Regions from separate parts of the Microbacterium sp. STF-2 genome, predicted to be linked through region 1. Evidence: riboswitches for the same ligand, from Rfam matches in the RefSeq annotation. Region 1 holds a riboswitch; the other holds the start of a gene.
The links. Region 1 has a riboswitch for thiamine pyrophosphate ahead of thiM (hydroxyethylthiazole kinase). Riboswitches for the same ligand answer to the same signal wherever they lie in the genome.

Region 1 (10,718 bases):
GTGCTCGACGCCCGCGGGCATCGGCTCGAACGGCGCGCGCATCGATGCCTTCGCGGTGAGAGCGAGCGAGCCCATGGTGCGTCCGTGGAAGCCGTTCTCGAGCGCGAGGATGCGCGGACGCTCGGTGCCCCCGTGCAGCCGGGCGAGCTTGAAAGCGGCCTCGTTGGCCTCGGCGCCCGAGTTCGAGAAGAACACCCGCCCGTCGATACCGGCACCCGCGAGACGCTTGATGCGTGCGGCGAGTGCGAGCTGGGGCGGGGTGGCGAAGTAGTTCGACACGTGCGCGAGTGTGGCCGCCTGCGTCGAGACGGCCTCGACGAAGGCCGGGTGCGCGTGCCCGAGGGAGGTCACCGCGATGCCGGCGAGGAAGTCGAGGTGGCGTCGACCGTCGGCATCCCACAGGTACGAGCCCTCACCGCGGACCAGCAGCGCGAGCCGCTCCCCCGCATTGAGCACGAGATCGCGTGCCGCGTCGTCCTGCCAGACGGTCATCCCGTCACCTCCGACTTTCCCAGGACCACTTCGGTCCCGATTCCCTTGCTGGTGAACAGTTCGACGAGCACCGAATGCGGCACCCGTCCGTCGATGATCGCGGCCGCGTCCACGCCGCCTTCGACCGCGTCGAGGCAGGCGCGCATCTTGGGGATCATCCCCGACTCGAGCTTCGGCAGCATCTCGATGAGGGCCGACGAGGTCAGGTGCGAGACGAGGGAGTCGCGGTTCGGCCAGTCGGCGTAGAGCCCGGGCACATCCGTGAGGATCACGAGTTTGCGCGCATGCAAGGACACGGCGAGAGCCGCGGCGGCGGCATCGGCGTTGACGTTGAGCGACTGGCCGGGATGATCGAGATCAGGCGCGATGCTCGACACCACCGGGATGCGCCCGGCGGCGAGATGGTCGAGCACGGGAGTCGGATCGACTTCGACGACATCGCCGACGCGACCGAGGTCGACCTCTTGGCCGTCGATCACGACACCGCGACGGCGCCCGCCGAAGAGTCCGGCGTCCTCCCCGCTGAGGCCGGTCGCGATCGGGCCGTGCGAGTTGATCTTGGACACCAGCTGCGGATTGACCTGACCGGTGAGCACCATGCGCACGACGCTAATCGCCTCGGTGTTGGTGACCCGGTAGCCGCCCTTGAACTCGCTGGGGATCTCGAGCCGCTGCAGCATGTTCGAGATCTGCGGGCCGCCGCCGTGCACGACGACCGGCAGCACGCCGACGTAACGGAGGTAGGCGATGTCCTGCGCGAAGGCGTCCTGCAGCTCCTCCGACACCATCGCGTTCCCGCCGTACTTGATGACGACGATCTGGTCGCGGAACTTCTTCAGCCACGGCAGCGACTCGATGAGGGTCGTGGCCTTCTGTGCGGCGACTTCGGCCGGGGTGTCCTGGATGTCGGTCATGAGGCGTAGGCGCTGTTCTCGTGCACGTAGTCGTGGGTGAGGTCGTTCGTGAGCACGGTCGCCGTCGACTCGCCCACCTTGAGGTCGATCACGAGGTGCGTGGCGCGCGGCGTGAGGTCGACCTCTTCACGGGGACGGTCGGGGCCGCCCTCCGTGCAGACGCGGACGCCGTTCATCCAGACGTCGACGTCGTAGGGATCGAACTGCGCGTTCGTGGTGCCGATCGCGGCGAGCACACGGCCCCAGTTCGGGTCGTTGCCGAAGATGGCGGCCTTGAAGAGGTTGTTGCGGGCGACCGACCGGCCGACCTCGACGGCGTCCTGCTCGGAGACCGCGTGCTGCACCTCGATCGTGATGTCGTGACTCGCGCCCTCGGCATCGCCCTGCAGCTTGACCGCGAGCTCCTGGCACAGCTCGACCAGCGCGGCGGCGAAGTCGTCGAGGTCAGGCACGACCTCGGAGGCGCCGTTGGCGAGGAGGGTGACCTGATCGTTCGTCGACATGCAGCCGTCGGAGTCGAGCCGGTCGAAGGTCCGCCCTGTCGCACGGCGCAGCACGTCATCGGCCTGGAGCGGCTCGAGGACGGCGTCGGTCGTGATCACGACCAGCATCGTGGCGAGGCCCGGCGCGAGCATTCCTGCTCCCTTCGCCATCCCACCGATCGTCCAGCCGTCGCGGCTGACCACGGCGGTCTTCGCGACGGTGTCGGTGGTCATGATGGCGTGCGCCGCGCTCTCTCCGCCATCAGCGCTGAGCTCGGCGATCGCCTGCTCCGTGCCGGCGAGCACACGCGCACGGAACGTCTCGTCTCCTGTGCCGATGAGACCGGTGGAGCAGATCAGCACGTCCCCGGCGCTGACGCCGAGGAGCTCGGCCGCCTTCTCGGCCGTCTGATGCGTCGTCTGGAATCCGAAAGCGCCGGTGAAGCAGTTCGCCCCGCCGGAGTTGAGCACGACGGCCTCGACCACCCGGTCGGCGACAGCCTGCTGCGACCAGATGATCGGGTTGGCCTTGGCGCGGTTGCTCGTGAAGACGGCGGCGCCGACCTTGCGCGGTCCGCGGTTGACGACGACGGCGACATCGGGCTTGCCGGTGGACTTGAGTCCTGCGGCCACACCGGCCGCCTCGAAACCTGCGGGGGCGGTGACGCTCACGGCGCGACTCCGTTCACTGAGAGGGCGCGGGCCTCAGGAAGCCCCAGCGCGATGTTCATGGATTGGATGGCAGCGCCGGCGGTGCCCTTGACGAGGTTGTCGACCGCGGTGACCACGGTCACCCGGTTCGCGGCGCGATCGATCGCGAGCCCGATCAGCGCGGTGTTGGCGCCGAGCACGTCGGCCGTGCGCGGGAAGCGTCCCTCCGGCAGCAGCTGCACGAAGGTCTCGTCGCCGTAGGCGCTCTGCCAGGCATCGCGGATCTGCGCATCGGTCACGCCGTCGGCGATCCGTGCGGTCGACGTGGCGAGGATTCCGCGCGACATGGGCACCAGCACCGGAGTGAAGGAGATACGGATGCCGTCGGCGTCGATACCCGATGCCGCGGCGAGCGCCTGACGGATCTCCGGTATGTGCCGGTGGGTTCCCCCGACCGCATACGGGTTCGCGGTGCCGAGGATCTCGCTGCCGAGAAGGTTCGTCTTGAGGCTCTTCCCCGCACCGGACGGACCGACCGCCAGCACCGAGACGATGTCCGAGGGGTCGATCACGCCGGCGGCGACGCCCGGCGCGAGGCTGAGACTCACGGTCGAGGCGTTGCAGCCGGGAGCCGCGATGCGCGTCGCGCCGCGGAGGTGCTCGCGCTGCTTGACCCCGTCGATCAGGAGCTCGGGGACGCCGTATGTCCAGGGCTCGTGGAACGCCCCGCCGTAGAACGCCTCCCACGCGGACGCCGACGTGAGCCGATGGTCGGCTCCGGCATCGATCACGAGCGGAGCCGCACCGAGCGCATCGGTGTACTGCCCCGACTGCCCGTGCGGGAGTGCGAGGAACACGATGTCGTGGCCGGAGAGGATCTCGGGCGTCGTGTCCTGCAGGGTGAGGTGTGCCAGAGAGCGCAGATGCGGCTGGTGGTCGACGAGAGGCTGCCCGGCGTTCGAGTGCGCCGTGACGGTGTGGATCTCCATGTCGGGATGATCGGCCAGGAGACGGAGGATCTCGCCGCCTGCGTAGCCGGATGCGCCGGAGACGGCGACGGAATACGTCATGCTTCTACCTTAACGGTCGGGTCCTTCCTCGAAGGGAGGACCGGGGACGGGGCCGGAGGCGGCGACACCGGCTCTCGACCGCTGCGCGTGCGCAGGCAGGAGGGCGGGGTCGCCTACAGTCGGCGGCCGCGGCGTCGGCGCACAGCGATGACGCTCGGAGCGAGCGTCGGAGAAGCGGTGGCGGCCGAAGGCATGTCGCGACAGTAGCGCGGCCCCGGCGGCCACCGCAAATCCACCCCGTCATCTGAGAGGCTGCAGCCCCATCGGCGCGGCGAAGAAGGCGAGCTCGTGTGCGCTCGACACTGCGAACACCCGGCGCATGCGCGCACGGGTCGGGGCATCGGCCTGGGCCGCGGCCTCGGAAGCGTACGTGATCGCCTTCTCCGTCGCCGCCTCGAATGCCGGATCCGCGTACGTCGTGAGCCAGGACGCGAAGGGATGCTGCGGATCCCGCGCGTACTCCCCGAACTCTCCGGCATGCAGGCGTCGGCCGAGGTCGGTGTAGAGCCAGAAGCAGGGAAGGACGGCCGCGGCGATCTCGCCGTAGTCGCCGCCGAACGCGACGGAGCGCAGGTGGTCGAGGTACGCGGTGGTCGCCGGCCCCGGCTCCGCGGCGAACGTCGCCGCGCTCACTCCCTGAGCCGGGGTCAGGTACGACGCGTGCAGCTCGAGTTCACCCACGATCGAGCCGTGCGCGGAATCGGCCCAGAAGGCCTGTTCCTCCGACGTCGGCGCGAGCCGAGCGGCTTCGGCGAGGACACGAGCGTACTCACGCAGATACAGCGCGTCCTGCGCGAGATAGATCAGGAAGGGGCCGCGCTCCAGCGTCCCCTCGGCGAGCGCCCGGATGAACGCGAGTTCGTCGATCCCCGCGCGGATCTCCGCGATGTCCTGCCACCAGTCCTCGGCGATGTCGTCAGCCGCCGGTCGAGTCTGCGCCGCCGCACGCTCCCGGAGCCCGGCGAAGTGGTCGATCGGCCCGTGACCCCGCCCCACGCTCAGCGCGTCCCCTGCGCGCAGGGATTCGCGGAGCCAGGCGCGCGCGGCGCTGACCGCATCGGCCGGCCGCTCCCCGCGCGCGAGGATCGTCGCGAGCGCGGACGACAGCGAACAGCCGGTGCCGTGCGTGTTCCTGGTCGGGATCCGGGTGCCGGCGAACTCCTGGCGCGTCCCGCGATGCGCATCGACCAGCGCATCCGGAGCCGAATCGCCGTCGAGGTGTCCCCCCTTGACCAGGACAGCCGCCCCGACCGCGGCCGACAGCTGCTCCGCCGCGGCGAGCGCGTCCTCCCAGTCGAGGACGTCGCGGCCGGACAGCACTGCGAGCTCGGCGAGGTTCGGGGTCACCAGAGTCGCCCGCGCGAGGAGATCGTGCAGCGCCCGCTCGGCATCCGGATCCAGCAGCCGATCGCCGGAGGTCGCCACCATCACGGGGTCGAGCACGACGACCGGCGGACGAACGCGGTCGAGCCACGCACCCACCACGCGGATGACGTCGGCGTCGGCGAGCATCCCGATCTTCACGGCGTCGATCACGATGTCGTCCGACACCGCATCCAGCTGCGCGCGGAGGAAGTGCGCGGGCGGCACATGCACGGCACGCACTCCCTGCGTGTTCTGCGCCGTCAGCGCAGTGAGGACCGCCATCCCGTATCCGCCGTTCGCGGCGATGGACTTGAGGTCGGCCTGGATGCCCGCGCCCCCGGACGGGTCGCTGCCGGCGATGCTGAGCACCCTCGGCACGGTGCCGGCGAGCCAGCGCCGGCGGAACTCCGCTGCCGTGGCCTCGGGATCGTCGGCGGCGCACAGCACCGAGACGACGGCGAGGCCGGCCGCACCGGCGTCGCGGAGGGGTTCCGTGTCATCGATGCCGACGCCGCCGATCGCCACGCACGGCAGAGAGCTGGCAGCCACGAGATCACGGAAGCCGTCGACGCCGAGAGGAGCGGGGTGATCGGGTTTGGTGGCGGTCGGGCGGATCACACCGACACCCAGATAGTCGACGGTGCCGGCGGGCAGAGCATCGACCGCGTCGAGATGCGCACGAGTGTTCGCGGTGAGGCCGACCAGCGCGTCGGGTCCGAGCGCCTCACGCGCACGCAGCACGGAGGCATCGCCCTGTCCCAGATGCACGCCGTCGACCCGAGCGCCCCGTTCCCGGGCAGCGACCACGGCGTCCAGCCGGTCGTTCACGACGAGCAGCGCCCGCCCGTCGATCACCCGCGACAACGCGATCAGCTGATCGACCGTCTCGGCGTCGGTCGCGTCCTTATCGCGCAATTGGACGATTCGCACCCCACCGTCGACCGCTCGGCGCACCGTCTCGACGACGCCCCTGTCCCCGCAGAGCGCCGCGTCCGTGACGAGGTAGAGCGAGAGATCGGCGTTCACCGGACGCCGCCTTCGACGCGTGCATCGGCTCTGATGTCGTCGGGGCCCACCGCGGCGAGCGCATCCAGCAGGGCGACGGCGAAGCTGCCCGGCCCCGCGGATGTCGCCGCTGCCCGCTCGGCGGCGATCGTGTAGACGAGGCTCGCGGAAGCCACAGCGGTCAGCGCATCGTGATCCGTCGCCTCGGCCGCACCGAGGAAGGCCGCCATCACCGCGCCGAGCGCGCATCCTCCTCCGGTCACACGGGTCAGCAGCTCGTGGCCGTTGGCGAGGCGCAGCATCCGCACCCCGTCGGTGATGAGATCGATCGGCCCCGACACTGCGACCACCGCGCCCGTGGTCCGCGCGAGCGTTGCGGCGGCATCGGCTGCGGAGTCCGTGGTGTCGGTGGCATCCACCCCACGTCCGCCCGTGCTGAGCCCGGCGAGGGCGAGGATCTCGGAGGCGTTGCCGCGGATAGCGGTCGGTCGGTGCTGCGCGAGCCGGTGGGCGAGGGCGGTGCGCACCGGAAGCGCACCGATAGCTACCGGGTCGAGAACCCAAGGCGTACCGTTCGCCGCGGCTCCGGCGACCGCCTCCAGACTCGCCGCCCGCTGCTCGGGCGTGGGAGTCCCCAGGTTGATCAGCACCCCGGAAGCGACCCCGGCGAACATCCCCGCCTCGTCGACGATGTCGACCATCGCGGGTGCGGCCCCCAGTGCCAGCAGCACGTTGGCGGTGAATCCCGTCACGACCGCATTGGTGATGCAGTGCGTCAACGGCGGAGCCTCGCGCAGCACCTCCAGGAGGGTCGCGGCGGAACCGGCGAGGTCGTGGGTGGATTCAGGACGCAGAAGATCGCTCATCGCGACATCCCTTCGCTAGTACGAACTAGATCAGGTTCGACGGGTCTGTTCTCAGCCGCGGATCGCGGCACCCCGTGTCACTGCTCGCAGTCTAGCGATCGCTCAGCAGAGCCCTCTCCTCTGCCCGTGTGAGGCCGGCATGGCGCTCCCGGTCGACGCCTCGTGACCGTTCGTCGGCGACGACGCGCTCGATCGTGTCCGTGAGCGGACGAAGCCGCCCGCCGCTCGCGTGGAATGCGCGATTCGAGCGGGTCATGAAGCCACTCATGTCGGTCGGCAGCCACAGCGGCAGGGACCGCGGCCCCGCCCAGTACTCGACGTCGTGCGCACGGAGCCATCCCTCGTCCGCGACGAACACGGAGCCGGTGTGACCGACCGCGAGGCGCACCGCACCCAGCACATCGGCGAGGGGGTGCTCATCGCCTACGCCGTTGACCGCGCCGCTGCGTGTCGCCGTGACGATGTACGCCGCGAGATCGTCGACATCGATGACCTGCGTGCTCCTTCCCTCGAGCGGCGGCAGCAGCACGGCTTCCGAGCCTGCTCGCGCGAACGCCGCGGCCCAGTACCCGAACCGGTCGCTGGGGTCGCCGTCGCCCACGATGAGCCCAGGGCGCACGATGAAACCGCGCTCCCCCAGGCGCAGGACAGCATCTTCGGCTGCTGCCTTCTGCGCACCGTAGTCGTACTCATCACCCGGGCTCGCAGCCGGATGTCGCGGCGTCGACTCATCTGCTCCGACCGTCTCGTCATCGGAGTACACCGACACGGACGATACGTAGGTCCAGCGCCCCGCCCGATCGCCGAGCGCATCGACCGCCCTCTCGACCTGCACCGCGTGGGACGAGACGTCCACGACGTGATCCCAGTCCCGCCGCGAGAGATCGGCATAGACGTCGGCATCCTCACGATCGCCGCGCACGAGCACGGCACCCTCGGGGGCCGGACGGGAACCGCGGCCGAGACACGTGACCGCGGCGCCTTCGTCGACCCACCTCCGGGCGATGCGCCCGGAGAGCCAGCCCGTACCGCCGAGGATCAGAACATCGGTCATGATTCCATGTCATCAGGTGGCGGATCTCTGCGGAACCTCTTCCGCCCACAGCAGATCGGTTCAGAGCAGATCGGTGGGCGTGCTCAGACGATCCAGGCCCGCGAGCACCGGGACGCTCCACGCGGGATCGGGCTGCCAACGTGTCCACGCGGCGTCGAACGGCCAGCCACCGGACTCGAACGAGGCGATGGCCGCGTCCGCGTGCCGCTCGATCTGCGCCGCCTGCTCGGGGCTGAGACGCCCCTGCTGGATCGCGGCGACGAGCTCGTCCTCGTCTTTGAGGTGGATGCCGCCCTCCGGATCGATCTCGACGTCGAGGATGTGGTCGGACGAGTAGGTGTCGTGATCGGTGCGCAGATGTGCGTTCTCGAGGTTCACGTACCAGCCGGCGAAGGACCAGTCCGGGCCTGTGGTGTCGCTCCAGAACAACCAGACCGACCATGGCAGCCCGGCGGGGGCGATGCACAGCACGCCGTTCCCGCGCCAGGGCTCGACGATGCGCGTCCGCGGCTCGAGCCAGCGACGCGAGAGCGGTACTTCACGCACTCGCTGTCCGCCGAGAGCTCCCGGAGCCTCCTGCAGCGTTCCGGGCGCGAGCCATGCGACGAGTCCCCGTTCGTCGTCGCGCACCACCCGCATCGGAGCGATCCTGGAGGGCTCCCCCGGCTGCCATCCCGGCTTCCGATAGTGCCAGTCGATCTGCATGCCCGACTCGAGGAACGGTCCTTCTCCGAGCGGCCGCGCGTCATCCGGGACGGCGGCCGGAGTGCCCTGGGGGAGGATTCTCATCCCGCCACGGTACTCCGGCGCCGACCGGAATCGTCTGACCGACGACACGGTACGTCCCACGGCGCGGTGCGTCGCGCTCCCGTGCTCAGTCGCGCAGTGCGGCTCCGAAGCGCTGTGCGGCGACCTCGACACCGGCGAGCTTGGCCTCCGTGGCCTCGGCCGCCGTGAGCGTGCGATCGTCGGCACGGAAGCGCAGGGCGAACGTCAGGCTCTTCGAGCCGTCCGGCACGCCCTCCCCGCGATAGTCGTCGACGAGACGCACCGATTCCAGCAGCGCACCGGCACCCTCGGCGAGAGCCGCCTGCACATCGGCGGCCGGAACGTCTGCCGGCAGCGTGAGCGAGACGTCCTGCGTGGCAGCGGGGAACGTCGACAGCGAGGCCGCGACGACCCGACCACCGGCGAGCGACAGGATGCGGTCGAGGTCGACCTCGAACACGGTCGCGCGCCCCGGAAGGTCGGCGCCCTCCGCCACAGCGGGATGCAGCTCACCGACGTAGCCGACCTCTTCCCCGGCGACCCGGAGCGATCCGGTGCGTCCGGGGTGCAGGGCCGCACGCTCGGCCTGGACCACGTCGATGTCGACGCCGGCCGCCGCCGCGATGACGCGGACCGCGTCCAGTGCCTCGACGAGACCTGCGGCTTCGGCGGGACGACCGGGCTGACGCGGGGAGACAAGGCCGGTGAGCAGCGCGGAGATGAACCGGTGCTGCGGCGGGATCGACGCGTTCAGCGCGGCGAGCGTCTCATCGGACGGGCGCTCGCCCAGCGGCGGCACCTCGTCCGTGCCGTACTCCACGCCCGGCTCGGGCAGGAAGACCACGCCGGTCTCGAAGATCGCCAGGTCGGTGAGTCCGCGCGAGATGTTGCGGTGCGCGGTCTGCAGCAGACCGGGAATGAGCGAACGACGCAGATACGGCGCCTGCCCGTCGAGTGGATTCGCCAGGCGGATGCTCGGGAGGTGTTCACCCGATGCGGAGCCGTGGAGGTCGTTCTGCGCCTCGGTGGTGAACGGGAACGACGGCGTCTCGACGAGACCGGCAGCAGCCAGGGCATCGGCTACGCGTCGACGACCCTGCTGGTCGGCGGTGAGGCCGCGACCGGACGGAGGCGTCGGCAGCACGGAGGGGATGCGGTCGAGCCCGTGGATGCGGGCGACCTCCTCCGCGAGCGTCCACTTGTCGGTGAGGTCGGGCCGCCAGGTCGGCGGGATCACCCTCCAGCCGGAACCCGCATCCGACGCCGTGACATCGGCACCGATGGTGGTCAGCGCACCGGTGATCTCGTCGTCGGAGTAGTCGACGCCGATGAGTCCCTGCACGAATCCGGCGGGGAGCTCGATCTCGCCGACGAAGACCTCGGCGAACAGCGCGCCACCCTCCTCCGTGAGCGTGCCGCCGGCGAGCTCGACCATGAGGTCGGCAGCGCGGCGGGCGGCCACGAACGGGATCAGCGGGTCGACACCGCGTTCGAAGCGCTTGGACGCCTCACTGGGCAGCTTGTGTCGACGTGCCGAGCGGGCGATGGTCGTGGGGTCGAAGTTCGCCGCCTCGATCAGCACGTTCCGCGTGGTGTCGCTCATCTCGGTCGTGCCACCGCCCATGACGCCGGCAAGGCCGATCGGGCCGGACTCGTCGGTGATGAGGAGGTCTTCCGCGTGCAGAGCGCGCTCGACGCCGTCGAGCGTGGTCATCTTCTCGCCGGGAGCGGCACGGCGCACCGTGATGCCGCCCGTGAGCTTGTCGAGGTCGTAGCCGTGCAGCGGCTGGCCGAGCTCGAGCATCACGTAGTTGGTGATGTCGATCAGCACGCCCAGCGAGCGCATGCCCGCAAGACTCAGCCGGGCGACCATCCACGGCGGCGTCGGACGTGAGGGGTCGACACCGCGGACGACGCGGGTCACGAACTCTCTCGCACCCACGTTCCCGCGCACGGGTGCGACGTCATCGACCACGGTCGTGTGCCCGGACCCGGGCTGGAGCTCGGCGAAGTCGCGCTCGGCCGGGTCGCGGAAGGTCGCACCGGTGGCA
Region 2 (10,718 bases), on a different contig from region 1:
CAGGCTCATGGTGCGCCAGTCGTCGAGGAACAGGCCCAGCATCCGGGTGCCGGCGAGGATGCCGAGCACGAAGCGACTGGGGAGCTTCGCGACCTGGGCCAGCGCATCGGCGAGCTCTGTGGGGTCGGTGCCGCCGAAGAGCAGGATCGTCGGCAGTCCGAGCGCGATCACGCGCAGGCTCACCGCGATCGCGAGCGTGATGGAATCCTCGCTGATCGTGGCGAATCCGAAGGTCCAGTAGATCCGCCCTGCGGGTTCGGCGTAGAGCAGCATGCTCACGCCGGCGATCGGTGCGAAGATCGCGATCGGCAGCAGGCGCTTCAGCACCGTCGACAGCCGCAGTCCGGTCAAGGGCAGGCAGAGCAGCTGCAGGACGATCGCGGCCAGCGCGCTCGTGACGTCGATCGACGCGAACAGCGGCACCGACAGCAGCACGGCGAGCACCAGCTTCGTCACCGGGTTCACACCGTCGAGCCATACCGTCCGTACGGTCTCGACCGCCGTCACGATGTCGCCTCCCCTTCGCGTCCCAGTTCGATGCGATGCCCGCCCAGGTACCGGATCACGGCGTCGTCGTGCGTGACCGCGACGATCGACCGACCGCGCGCGATCTCCTCCTGCAGGAGCGCGACGAGCGAGATCCACCCACGCCGGTCCTGCCCGAAGGTCGGCTCGTCGAGCACGATCACCTCGGGTGCTCCCGCGAGCACGGTCGCGACGGACAGTCGACGCTTCTGCCCGCCGGAGAGCGTGAACGGGTTGGCGAGCGCGAGAGACGCGAGTCCGAGGCGCTCGAGCAGTTCCTCGACGACGCCGTCCGTCTTCGCGCGGTCCCACCCGAGGGCTCGCGGGCCGACGGCGAGCTCGTCGCGCAGCGTCTGCGTGAGGAACTGATGCTCCGGCTCCTGGAAGACCATGCCGATGCGGGTGAGCAGCTCACGCGAGGACCAGCGGATCGGGCGGGGGCCCTTGCGCCCCGCCAGCTCGGGCGCCGAACGCACTTCGCCGGCCTGCTCCGGGATGAGGCCGGCGAGGGTGAGTGCGAGCGTCGACTTGCCCGCGCCGTTCGGCCCGGTGATCACGGTCGCGTTCGCACGCGGCACGCGCAGGTCGAGCCCCGACTGCACGACGACGCCCGCCTCTCTCGCGATCGAGAGCGCGGAGGCCGTGAGGGCATCGGAGGCAGGAACCTGTTCGAGCATCGGAAGGTCGATGCCGCGGTCGGGCACCCACACCCCCGCATCGGCGAGCACGTCGCCGTGGGCCGCGAACACCTGCGCGGGCGCACCGTCGGCGAGGAGTCCTCCGTCGGCCGCCAACACGATCACGCGCGTCATCAGATCGACCCAGATCGGGGTGCGGTGCTCGACGACCACGAGCGTCGCGCCGGTCGTCTCGACGGCGCGCTCGACACTCGCCCGCACCTCCCGCACCCCCTCCGGGTCGAGGTTCGCGGTGGGCTCGTCGAGCAGCAGCAGCCCCGGTCGCATCGCGAGCACACCGGCCAGCACCAGCCGCTGCTTCTGCCCGCCGGAGAGCGCCTTCGTGGGGCGTCGCAGCGGAACATCGAGGCCGACGGCGTCGAGCGCCTCGGCGACGCGACCCGGGATCTCGGACGCCGCGACGCCCAGGTTCTCGCAGCCGAACGCGACGTCGTCGCCGACCTTCGACAGCACGATGCCGGCGTCCGGGTCCTGCAGGACGAGTCCGACCTGACCGTGCCGTGACTCGGGGGCCGCACCGTCGATGCGCAAAGACCCCGTCCGTTCCCCCTCGTCGTCATCGCCGAGGACCCCGGCGAGGCCGGCGAGCAGCGTCGACTTCCCTGCACCCGAGGCGCCGAGCAGGAGCACCCGCTCGCCCGGTTCGATCGTGAAGGAGACGTCCGCGACGGCGGGACGCTTTCGACCGGCGTACCGCCAGCCCCAGCCCGCAGCCTGCACGCGGGCCGGGGAGGCGAAGGTCACGCTCAGACCTCGCGCACGTGCTCTCGCCCGACGGCGAAGCGGTTGAGGGCGCCGGTGACGGCGAGGGCGCGTACGAGCAGCCAACCGACCACGCCGGCCAGGATCGCCCCGGAGACGACCACGCTGATCAGATAGATCGTGTTGAACTCGACCGACTTCAGGATGTTCGGCGAGCTGCCGTAGAACAGCTCGAACACCCAGGCGGCCACGGCGGCTCCGACGCCGGCGAGCGCAGCGACTGCGATCCCGAAACGACGGTAGAAGAACAGGGCGAAGATGATCTCTGCACCGAGGCCCTGCACGATGCCCGACAACACGGTCGAGACACCCCACACGTTGCCGATCAGCATCGACACGATCGCGGCGACCAGTTCGACCACGAGCGCGGCCCCCGGCTTGCGGATCACGAGACCGCCGACGACACCGCCGAGCAGCCAGATGCCGACGGCGATGCCACCGAGGCCCGGTGTCAGGGCGTCGGCCGCGCCGAACCACGCGTATCCGATGGTGTTCCATCCCCAGAACACGAGACCGATCGCGACGCCGAGGACAGCGGCGACGACGATGTCGACGACGCGCCAGCGCCAGATCGATGGGCGGTGCAGCCCGTTCGCATCGGCGGATGCCTGCTGTGCGGATGTGGACGTAGGCGTACTCATCTGAACTCCTCCCTGCGCTGGCATGACCCAGATCAGGTTCGACGGTCGAAGCGCGATTCGCTCCCTCTCAGCCCGGCTCGCCGGACTCCCGTGGTTGTGCTGAAGATCCTACCCGCTGGCGACACCCGCGTGGCGACAAGGCTGTGCGCCGCGGAACCCGCCCGGGATTGGGTACCGTGAACGAGTGACCGCAACAGATCCCGCCGACGAGGCGACGGGCGTCGTCCGTGACGACGGCCCCGCGACCACCGCCCCCTCCGGCTCCGTCGATGCCGCGTCGGGCGGTTCGGTGCTCACGGCCGAGCAGACGTCGACGCGCGCGCTCGCACCGGAATCGGTGGTCGCCCCGGAACCGGCCACGCCCGCTCTGACGAAACCGCCATTCGTTCCGCGTGAGACTGCCGCGGGAGACGCCGACGATCCCCTCGCCGCGCTCGACGCGACCACCCCCCAGTGGGCGGACGAGACCACCACCGCCACCGCTCTGACCTGGGTGGACCCCGCGACGGTGGCCGACCACACCGCCACCGCGACTCTCGACGAGACGTCGGAAGCCGAGCGGACGAACGGCCTGCTCCGCGGGGCACGCCTGCGCCCGGCCATCGCCCGTCCCGGCATCCTCGTTCCGCTGGCCACGCTCGTGGGCCTCGTCGCCGCGTATGCCGGCACCACGCTGCTCTGGCCGCTGCACGAGGTACCTCCGACAGTGCAGTCCGTCGAGTTCGCGACGACGCCCGCTGCCGCAGCCACCGTCACCTGGCCCACCGAGGGCGCGGGCGCCGTCGGCATCTCCGGCATGACCACTGCGGCCTCGATCCCCGATGCGGTGAGCATCGCGAGCATCACCAAGGTCGTGAGCAGCCTGATGGTGCTCGACCGTATGCCGCTGGCGGTGGGCGAACAGGGGCCCGAGTTCTCGTTCACCCGGGCCGACAGCGTGAAGTACTGGGACTACCGGCGCAGCGACCAGTCCGCACTCGATGTGCCGATCGGCGGGGTGCTGACCGAATACCAACTCCTGCAGGGCACGCTGATGGGATCGGCGAACAACTACATCGACCGGCTCGCGAGCGAGATCTGGGGGTCCGATCGCGAATTCGCCCGGGCCGCCGAGGTGTGGCTGCGCGAACGAGGCCTCACCGGCATCACCGTGGTGACGCCGTCCGGCTTCGACGAGCGTAATGTGGCCACCCCCGAGGCGCTGGTCGCCCTCGGCGAGCGTGCCATGCAGAACCCGGTGTTCGCCGAGATCGTCGGCACCAAGTCGGTGGACCTCCCGGGCGCCGGCACCGTCGTCAACACGAACGGGATGCTCGACGATCCCGGTGTCGTCGGCGTCAAGACCGGCACACTCGTCGGCTGGAACCTGCTCACCGCGAAGGACGTCGTCATCGGCGACACGACCGTGCACCTCTTCGCCGCGGCGCTGAACCAGGCCGGCAACGATGAGCGACTCGCTCTCACCCGCTCCCTGTTCGCGGAGGCGGAAGCGGCGCTGGAGGCGCAGCCGCCCGCCGTCGCGAAGGACACCGTGGTCGGTCAGGTCACGACCCCCTGGGGGGAGGAGGTCGACGTCATCACCGAGACCGATGCCGATGTGGTGCTGTGGAACGGGGCGACCGCCACCGCGGCGACGGCCTTCGATCTCGGCGAAGACCGTGAACAGGACGACGCCGTGGGCACGCTGACGACGACCGGTCCGCTCAACACCGTCACCACGCCTCTGGTGCTGGCCGAGGATGTGGAGGGGCCGAGCCCGTGGTGGCGTCTGACCCACCCGCTCGAGCTGCTCGGAATCAGGGCCGACCGCTCCTGACACCTCGTCACGCGCGCCGTGCCGGCGCCCGCGACGACGCGATCCGCGTACGACGACGCCCCACCCCGCGAGAGCGGAGTGGGGCGTCGTCGTGGGGATGCCGGAGGGCGGGAACGCTCAGGAACGGTGGCTCGAACCGTCGGCCCCGTCTTCCAGCAGGGCCTGGGCTGCCGCCGTCTCGGCAGCGGGCAGCTGAGCACCGATCGAGGCTCCGGCAACGGCGGCCGCAGCCTCCTCTCCTGCACCTTCGGCATCGCTCGCATCGCCCGAGACGACGACGGGCGTCGTGCCGGTGAGGGCGTCTTCGGCGTCGATGTCGGTCGCCGCCTGCTCGAACTGCGACTGGTACAGACGCCAGTAGGCGCCCTGCGCGGCGATGAGCTCGTCGTGCGTCCCCTTCTCCACGATGTCACCGTGCTCCATCACCAGGATCAGGTCGGCGTCGCGGATGGTCGACAGTCGGTGCGCGATCACGAACGACGTGCGTCCTTCACGAAGCGCGGCCATCGCGTGCTGCAGCAGCAGTTCGGTGCGGGTGTCGACGGCCGACGTGGCCTCATCGAGGATGAGGATCGACGGCTGAGCGACGAATGCCCGCGCGATGGTGATGAGCTGACGCTCGCCTGCCGACACGTTCGCGGCATCCTCGTCGAGCACCGTGTCGTAGCCCTCGGGGAGGGCGTGCACGAAGCGATCGACATAGGTCGCCTTGGCGGCGGCGAGAACCTCGTCGTCGCTCGCGGTGGAGCGACCGTAGCGGATGTTCTCGCGGATGCTGCCGGCGAACAGCCACGGGTCCTGGAGCACCATGCCGGTGCGCGACCGCAGTTCGTCGCGGGTCACCTCGGCGATGTCCTGGCCGTCGAGCATGATGCGCCCGCCGCTGAGCTCGTAGAAGCGCATGATCAGGTTGACCAAGGTCGTCTTTCCCGCACCGGTCGGACCGACGATGGCGACGGTCTGCCCCGGCTCCACCCGGAATGACAGGTCGCGGATGAGCGGACGCTCGGGTGTGTACGAGAACGCGACGTTCTCGAACTCGATGACGCCCTTGCCCTCCACCAGCTCGGGGGCATCGGCGTCGTCCGCCTCCTGCTCCTCGGCGTCGAGCAGTTCGAAGACCCGCTCGGCGGAGGCCGTGCCGGACTGCACGACCGCGGCCATGCCACCCAGCTCGGACAGGGGCTGCGTGAACTGCTGCGAGTACTGGATGAACGCCTGCACGTCGCCGAGACGGAGCTGGCCGTTCGCGACCATCAGACCCCCGAGCACCGCGATGCCCACGTAGCTGAGGTTTCCGACGAACATCATCGCCGGCATGATGATGCCGGAGAGGAACTGTGCCTTGAAGCTCGCCTGGAACAGCTCTTCGTTCTCGACCTGGAACTTGTCCAGCGCATCCTTCTCCCGGCCGAAGACCTTCACGAGCGCGTGGCCGGAGAATGCCTCCTCGACGCGGGCGTTCAGGCGACCGACCTTGCGCCACTGGGTGCCGAAGGCCTTCTGCGAGCGCGGTCCGATGATGCCGAAGATGACGCCCATGAGCGGCAGCGTGATGAGGGCGACGAGCGCGAGCTGCCACGAGATCGAGAACATCATCACGAGCACGCCGATCACGGTGAGCACCGAAGTGAGTGCTCCCGAGAGCGACTGCTGCATCGTCTGCGTGATGTTGTCGATGTCGTTCGTGACGCGCGAGATCAGCTCGCCGCGCTGCACCTTGTCGAAGTACGCCAGCGGCAGGCGGTTGATCTTCGCCTCGACCGACTCGCGCAGCCGCCACATGGTGCGGACCATGATCACGTTGATGACGTAGCCCTGGATCCAGGTGAGGAAGGCCGCGGCCACGTAGATGCCGAGCACCGCGGCGATGACGAGACGCAGTGCGTCGAAGTCGATGCCCTGGCCGACCGTGAAGTCGCCCAGCGCGCCGACCTGGTTCGCGAAGTCGTCCTGCCCACCGGCCCGCAGCGCCTCGACGACGACGTCCTGCGAGGTCCCGGCCGGGAAGCCGGGGAACCCGTCGGTCGGCTGTCCGAGCTGGATGGAGATGAAGCCCTTGTAGACGAGGTTGGTGGCCTCGGCGAGCACCTTGGGCGCCGCGACCGTCAGGACCACGCCGATCGCACCCAGGATCGACACGAAGACGAACCAGATGGCCGACGGCTTGAGCAGCCCGATCATGCGCGCGAAACTCGGACCGAAGTTGTCGGCCTTGCCCGGCGCGACGCTGTCCCAGTCGCCGGAGTTCTGACGTGCCTGCTCGGCGAGCTCGGCCTCGTACTTCTCCTCGGCGCTCAGCTCGACCTCGGCGACGGGCGCTGCCGCCTTGCCGCGGCCGCGTCTGGCCGTGCGCTTCTCGTTGTTGTCCTGCGCGCTCATGCGTCCACCCCCAGCTGCGACTCGACGATCTCTCGGTAGGTGTCGCTCGTCTCGAGCAGTTCCTCGTGCGTGCCGACGCCGACCATGGTTCCGCCGTCGAGGACGACGATGCGGTCCGCGTCCGTGATGGTGGAGATGCGCTGGGCGACCACGATCTTCGTCACGTGCGGGAGCTCCCGCCACAACGCCTGCCGCAATCGCGCGTCCGTCGTGAGGTCGAGGGCCGAGAACGAGTCGTCGAAGACCAGGATCTGCGGCTGGTGCACGATCGCGCGGGCGATCGCGAGTCGCTGACGCTGACCACCCGAGACGTTCGTGCCGCCCTGGGCGATGCGGGAGTCGAGACCATCGGGCATCTCCTCGACGAAGTCGCGACCCTGTGCGATGTCGAGCGCGTGCCACAGCTCTTCGTCGGTGGCCTCTTCCCGGCCGTAGCGCAGGTTCGACGCGACGGTGCCGGTGAAGAGGAACGGACGCTGCGGCACCAGGCCGATGCTGTCCCACAGCGACTCGACGTCGGCCTCGCGCACATCGGTGCCCCCGACGTGCACGGAGCCGCCCGAGACGTCGAACAGGCGCGGGATGAGCGACACGAGGGTCGTCTTTCCGGAGCCGGTGGAGCCGACGATCGCGACGGTCTCACCCGGCTGCGCGGCGAAGCTGATGCCGGTGAGCACGGGGGAATCGGCACCGGGGTAGGTGAACTCGACGTCGTCGAGCGCCACGGATCCGGGGACCGGGAACTCGGTGACGCCGTTCTCGGGGCGGACCAGCGTGGACTCGGAGTCGAGAACCTCGCCGATGCGCTCGGCCGACACCGCGGCGCGCGGGATCATCATCGCCATGAAGCTCGCCATGATGACGCCGCCCATGATCTGGCCGATGTACTGCATGAAGGCGAACAGTGTGCCCACCTGCACCGTGCCGTTGTTGACCTCGATGCCGCCGAACCAGATGACCGAGACGACCGTGACGTTCAGGATGAGCATGAACAGCGGGAACAGCAGCACGAAGAGCGAGCCCACCTTGCGGCCGACGACCATGATGTCGGTGTTGGCGCCGCGGAAGCGGTCTTCCTCGATGCGCTCGCGCACGAATGCCCGCACGACGCGCACGCCGGTGAGCTGTTCGCGCATGATGCGGTTGACGTTGTCGAGCTTGCCCTGGTAGCTGCGGAACAGCGGGACCATGCGCCCGATCACGAGGGCGGCCAGGATCAGCAGCAGCGGCACAGACACGGCGATGAGCCAGCTGAGGCCGACGTTCGTCTGCACGGCGAAGATGATGCCGCCGATCGCGAGGAGCGGCGCCGTGACGAGCATGGTCGCGCCCATCATCGCCAGCATCTGCACCTGCTGCACATCGTTCGTGTTGCGGGTGATGAGCGAGCCGGCGCCGAACTGCGAGACCTCACGCTCGGAGAAGCCGCTGACCTTGCCGAAGACGTCGGCGCGGATGTCGCGGCCGGCGCCCATCGCTGCGCGCGCGGCGAAGTACGTCGCGGTGACCGAGGCGATGATCTGCCCCAGCGAGACCGCGAGCATGAACAGACCGGTGCTCCAGATGTAGCCGGTGTCACCGCGGGCGACGCCCTTGTCGATGATGTCGGCGTTCAGTCGCGGGAGGTAGAGGGTCGCTGCGACGCTGGCGAGCTGGAAGACCAGCACCGCGAGCAGCAACCATCGGTATCGGGAGAGATAGCGGAGGAGGATTTTTCCCAGCACAGGCGGACTTTCTAGGAAGGATGAAGCGGCGGATTTCTCGGCAGACGGATGCCGACCGACAATCGGCCACAAGACAGAGTGCCACGATCCGCGGACATTCGTATCCCCCTCATGGGGGACCTTCGCTCACAGCGAACCGCTTCCCGTCCCGATCAGCGGTTTCTGCACACGGGCGAACAACGGCGAAGGAAGTCGCCGACCGCCTTCTCAGAACAGGGCGGGCTGCGGGACGTACGCGCGTGCAGGGGCGCCGGCGTCCGGGGCGAGCTCGGCCAGCGTGGGCGGGTCCCACTTCGGATCCCGGTCCTTGTCGACGATCTGCGCGCGGATGCCCTCGACGAGGTCGGGGTGCTCGTTCACGAACCACAGCACGCGGCGGTACTCGCCCTCGAGTGCGGCACGAAGCCCCGAAAGTTCACGCGCCTCGCGCACCGCATCGAGCGTGACAGCGAGGCCGGTCGGCGCGAGGCCCTCGAGAAGGTCCGCGATCGCGGCGGCCTCCGTCGTGCCCTGGGCCTGCAGGCGATCGATGATCTCGATCACCGTCGGAGCGGAGAAGGCGTCGTCGATCCACTCCCGCCACGCCGGGAGCTGCGAGGGCTCCGGCGTCTCGTCGAACAGCAGGACGATCTCGCTGGGCCCCGTCGGATCGGCGCGGAAGGCGAGAGCCTCGCTCAAGGCGTCGAGGCGGTCCGACGGCACGAAGTGATCGGCGAAGCCGAGGTACACGGCATCCGCGCCGCTCATCGTCGCTCCGGTGAGGCCGAAGTACTCGCCGAAGCGCCCGGGGGCACGGCCGAGAAGCCAGGTGCCGCCGACGTCGGGCGTGAATCCGATGCGCGTCTCCGGCATCGCGAGCTTCGAGCGCTCCGTGACGATGCGGATCGCCGCGTGCCCGGCCAGGCCGATGCCTCCCCCCATCGTGATGCCGTCGGCGAAGGACACGACCGGCTTGGGGTATTCGGCGATCATCGCGTTCAGCGCGTACTCGGCACGGAAGAACTCCGCGGTCTGATCAGCCTGCCCCGCCACGATCTGCCCGTGCAGAGCCCGCACGTCGCCGCCGGCGCACATGCCGCGATCCCCCGCTCCGTGGAGCAGCACGATCTGCACGTCGGTGTCGTCGCGCCAGGCGTTCAGCGCTGCGGTGAGGCTCTCGATCATGCCGACGTCGAGGGCGTTGATGGCCTCGGGGCGGTTGAGCGTGAGCCGCCCGAGCGCCCCTTCGGTGCGGACGAGGACGCGGGATGCAGCGTGAGAATCGGTCACGCTGGCCAGGCTACCCCTTTCGGCAAGGGCGTCATTCCGCGCGAAATGCGGGATCCGACAGGGTTTTCCGGCAGGATAGGGAGGAACTGTTCAAATGCGACGAGAGGTCACGGATGCCTGAAGGACAGGTGCTCGAGTTCACGCACGTGACGAAGCGCTTCAATGAGGTGACCGCCGTCTCGGACTTCTCCGCGCGCGTCGAGCCCGGAGCCGTCACCGCCTTCCTCGGCCCGAACGGAGCCGGCAAGACCACCACGTTGCGCATCCTGCTCGGCCAGGTGCGCGCCACATCCGGCACGGCGACGATCGGCGGCACGACGTATGCCGAGCTCCGCCAGCCGCTGCGCACGATCGGCGCGGTACTCGAAGAGACCGTCTACCGTCCCCGTCGCACCGCCGAGCGCCAGCTGACCATCGCCGCCAAGGCGAACGGCATCCCGCTGGCACGCGTCGGCGAAGTGCTCTCCCTGGTCGGCCTCGAGGGCGAGGGCGACTCGCGCATCGGCGGCTTCTCGCTCGGCATGCGTCAGCGGCTCAGCGTCGCGAACGCGCTCCTCGGCGACCCCGGGGCCCTCGTCTTCGACGAGCCGGCCAACGGACTCGACCCCGAGGGGATCCGCTGGATGCGACTCCTGATGCGTCGCCTCGCCGACGAGGGACGCACGGTCCTCGTGTCGTCGCACGTCCTCAGCGAGGTCGAACAGGTCGCCGACAACGTGCTCGTGCTCTCGAAGGGCACGCTCGTGCTGGCCAGCGGAATCGAGACGCTCGCCGACCCCAAGGGCGGCTCCGTGATCGTGGACGCCGCGGATCGCGCCGGGCTGACGTCCGCGCTCGCTGCGGCCGGGTTCGACATCGAAGTGCTGCGCTCGGGTCTGACCGTGCGCGGCGGAGACGCCGA

Region 2: another riboswitch for thiamine pyrophosphate. It lies ahead of MicroSTF_RS09760 (ECF transporter S component); the one in region 1 lies ahead of thiM (hydroxyethylthiazole kinase).

Annotation. Positions count from the first base shown of each region.
Region 1 is NZ_JARKMW010000002.1:10,635-21,352, forward strand. Features, by position in the region: gene MicroSTF_RS13735 (acetylornithine transaminase) at 1-492, opposite strand, end outside; gene argB (acetylglutamate kinase) at 489-1,406, opposite strand; gene argJ (bifunctional glutamate N-acetyltransferase/amino-acid acetyltransferase ArgJ) at 1,403-2,560, opposite strand; gene argC (N-acetyl-gamma-glutamyl-phosphate reductase) at 2,557-3,609, opposite strand; gene MicroSTF_RS13755 (bifunctional hydroxymethylpyrimidine kinase/phosphomethylpyrimidine kinase) at 3,850-6,000, opposite strand; gene thiM (hydroxyethylthiazole kinase) at 5,997-6,845, opposite strand; TPP riboswitch at 6,836-6,930, opposite strand; gene MicroSTF_RS13765 (NAD-dependent epimerase/dehydratase family protein) at 6,937-7,899, opposite strand; gene MicroSTF_RS13770 (DUF402 domain-containing protein) at 7,960-8,688, opposite strand; gene pheT (phenylalanine--tRNA ligase subunit beta) at 8,774-10,718, opposite strand, start outside.
Region 2 is NZ_JARKMW010000001.1:2,015,589-2,026,306, forward strand. Features, by position in the region: gene MicroSTF_RS09750 (energy-coupling factor transporter transmembrane component T family protein) at 1-507, opposite strand, end outside; gene MicroSTF_RS09755 (ABC transporter ATP-binding protein) at 504-1,973, opposite strand; gene MicroSTF_RS09760 (ECF transporter S component) at 1,970-2,626, opposite strand; TPP riboswitch at 2,619-2,728, opposite strand; gene MicroSTF_RS09765 (D-alanyl-D-alanine carboxypeptidase family protein) at 2,811-4,442, shown strand; gene MicroSTF_RS09770 (ABC transporter ATP-binding protein) at 4,560-6,824, opposite strand; gene MicroSTF_RS09775 (ABC transporter ATP-binding protein) at 6,821-8,548, opposite strand; gene MicroSTF_RS09780 (enoyl-CoA hydratase/isomerase family protein) at 8,756-9,817, opposite strand; gene MicroSTF_RS09785 (ATP-binding cassette domain-containing protein) at 9,931-10,718, shown strand, end outside.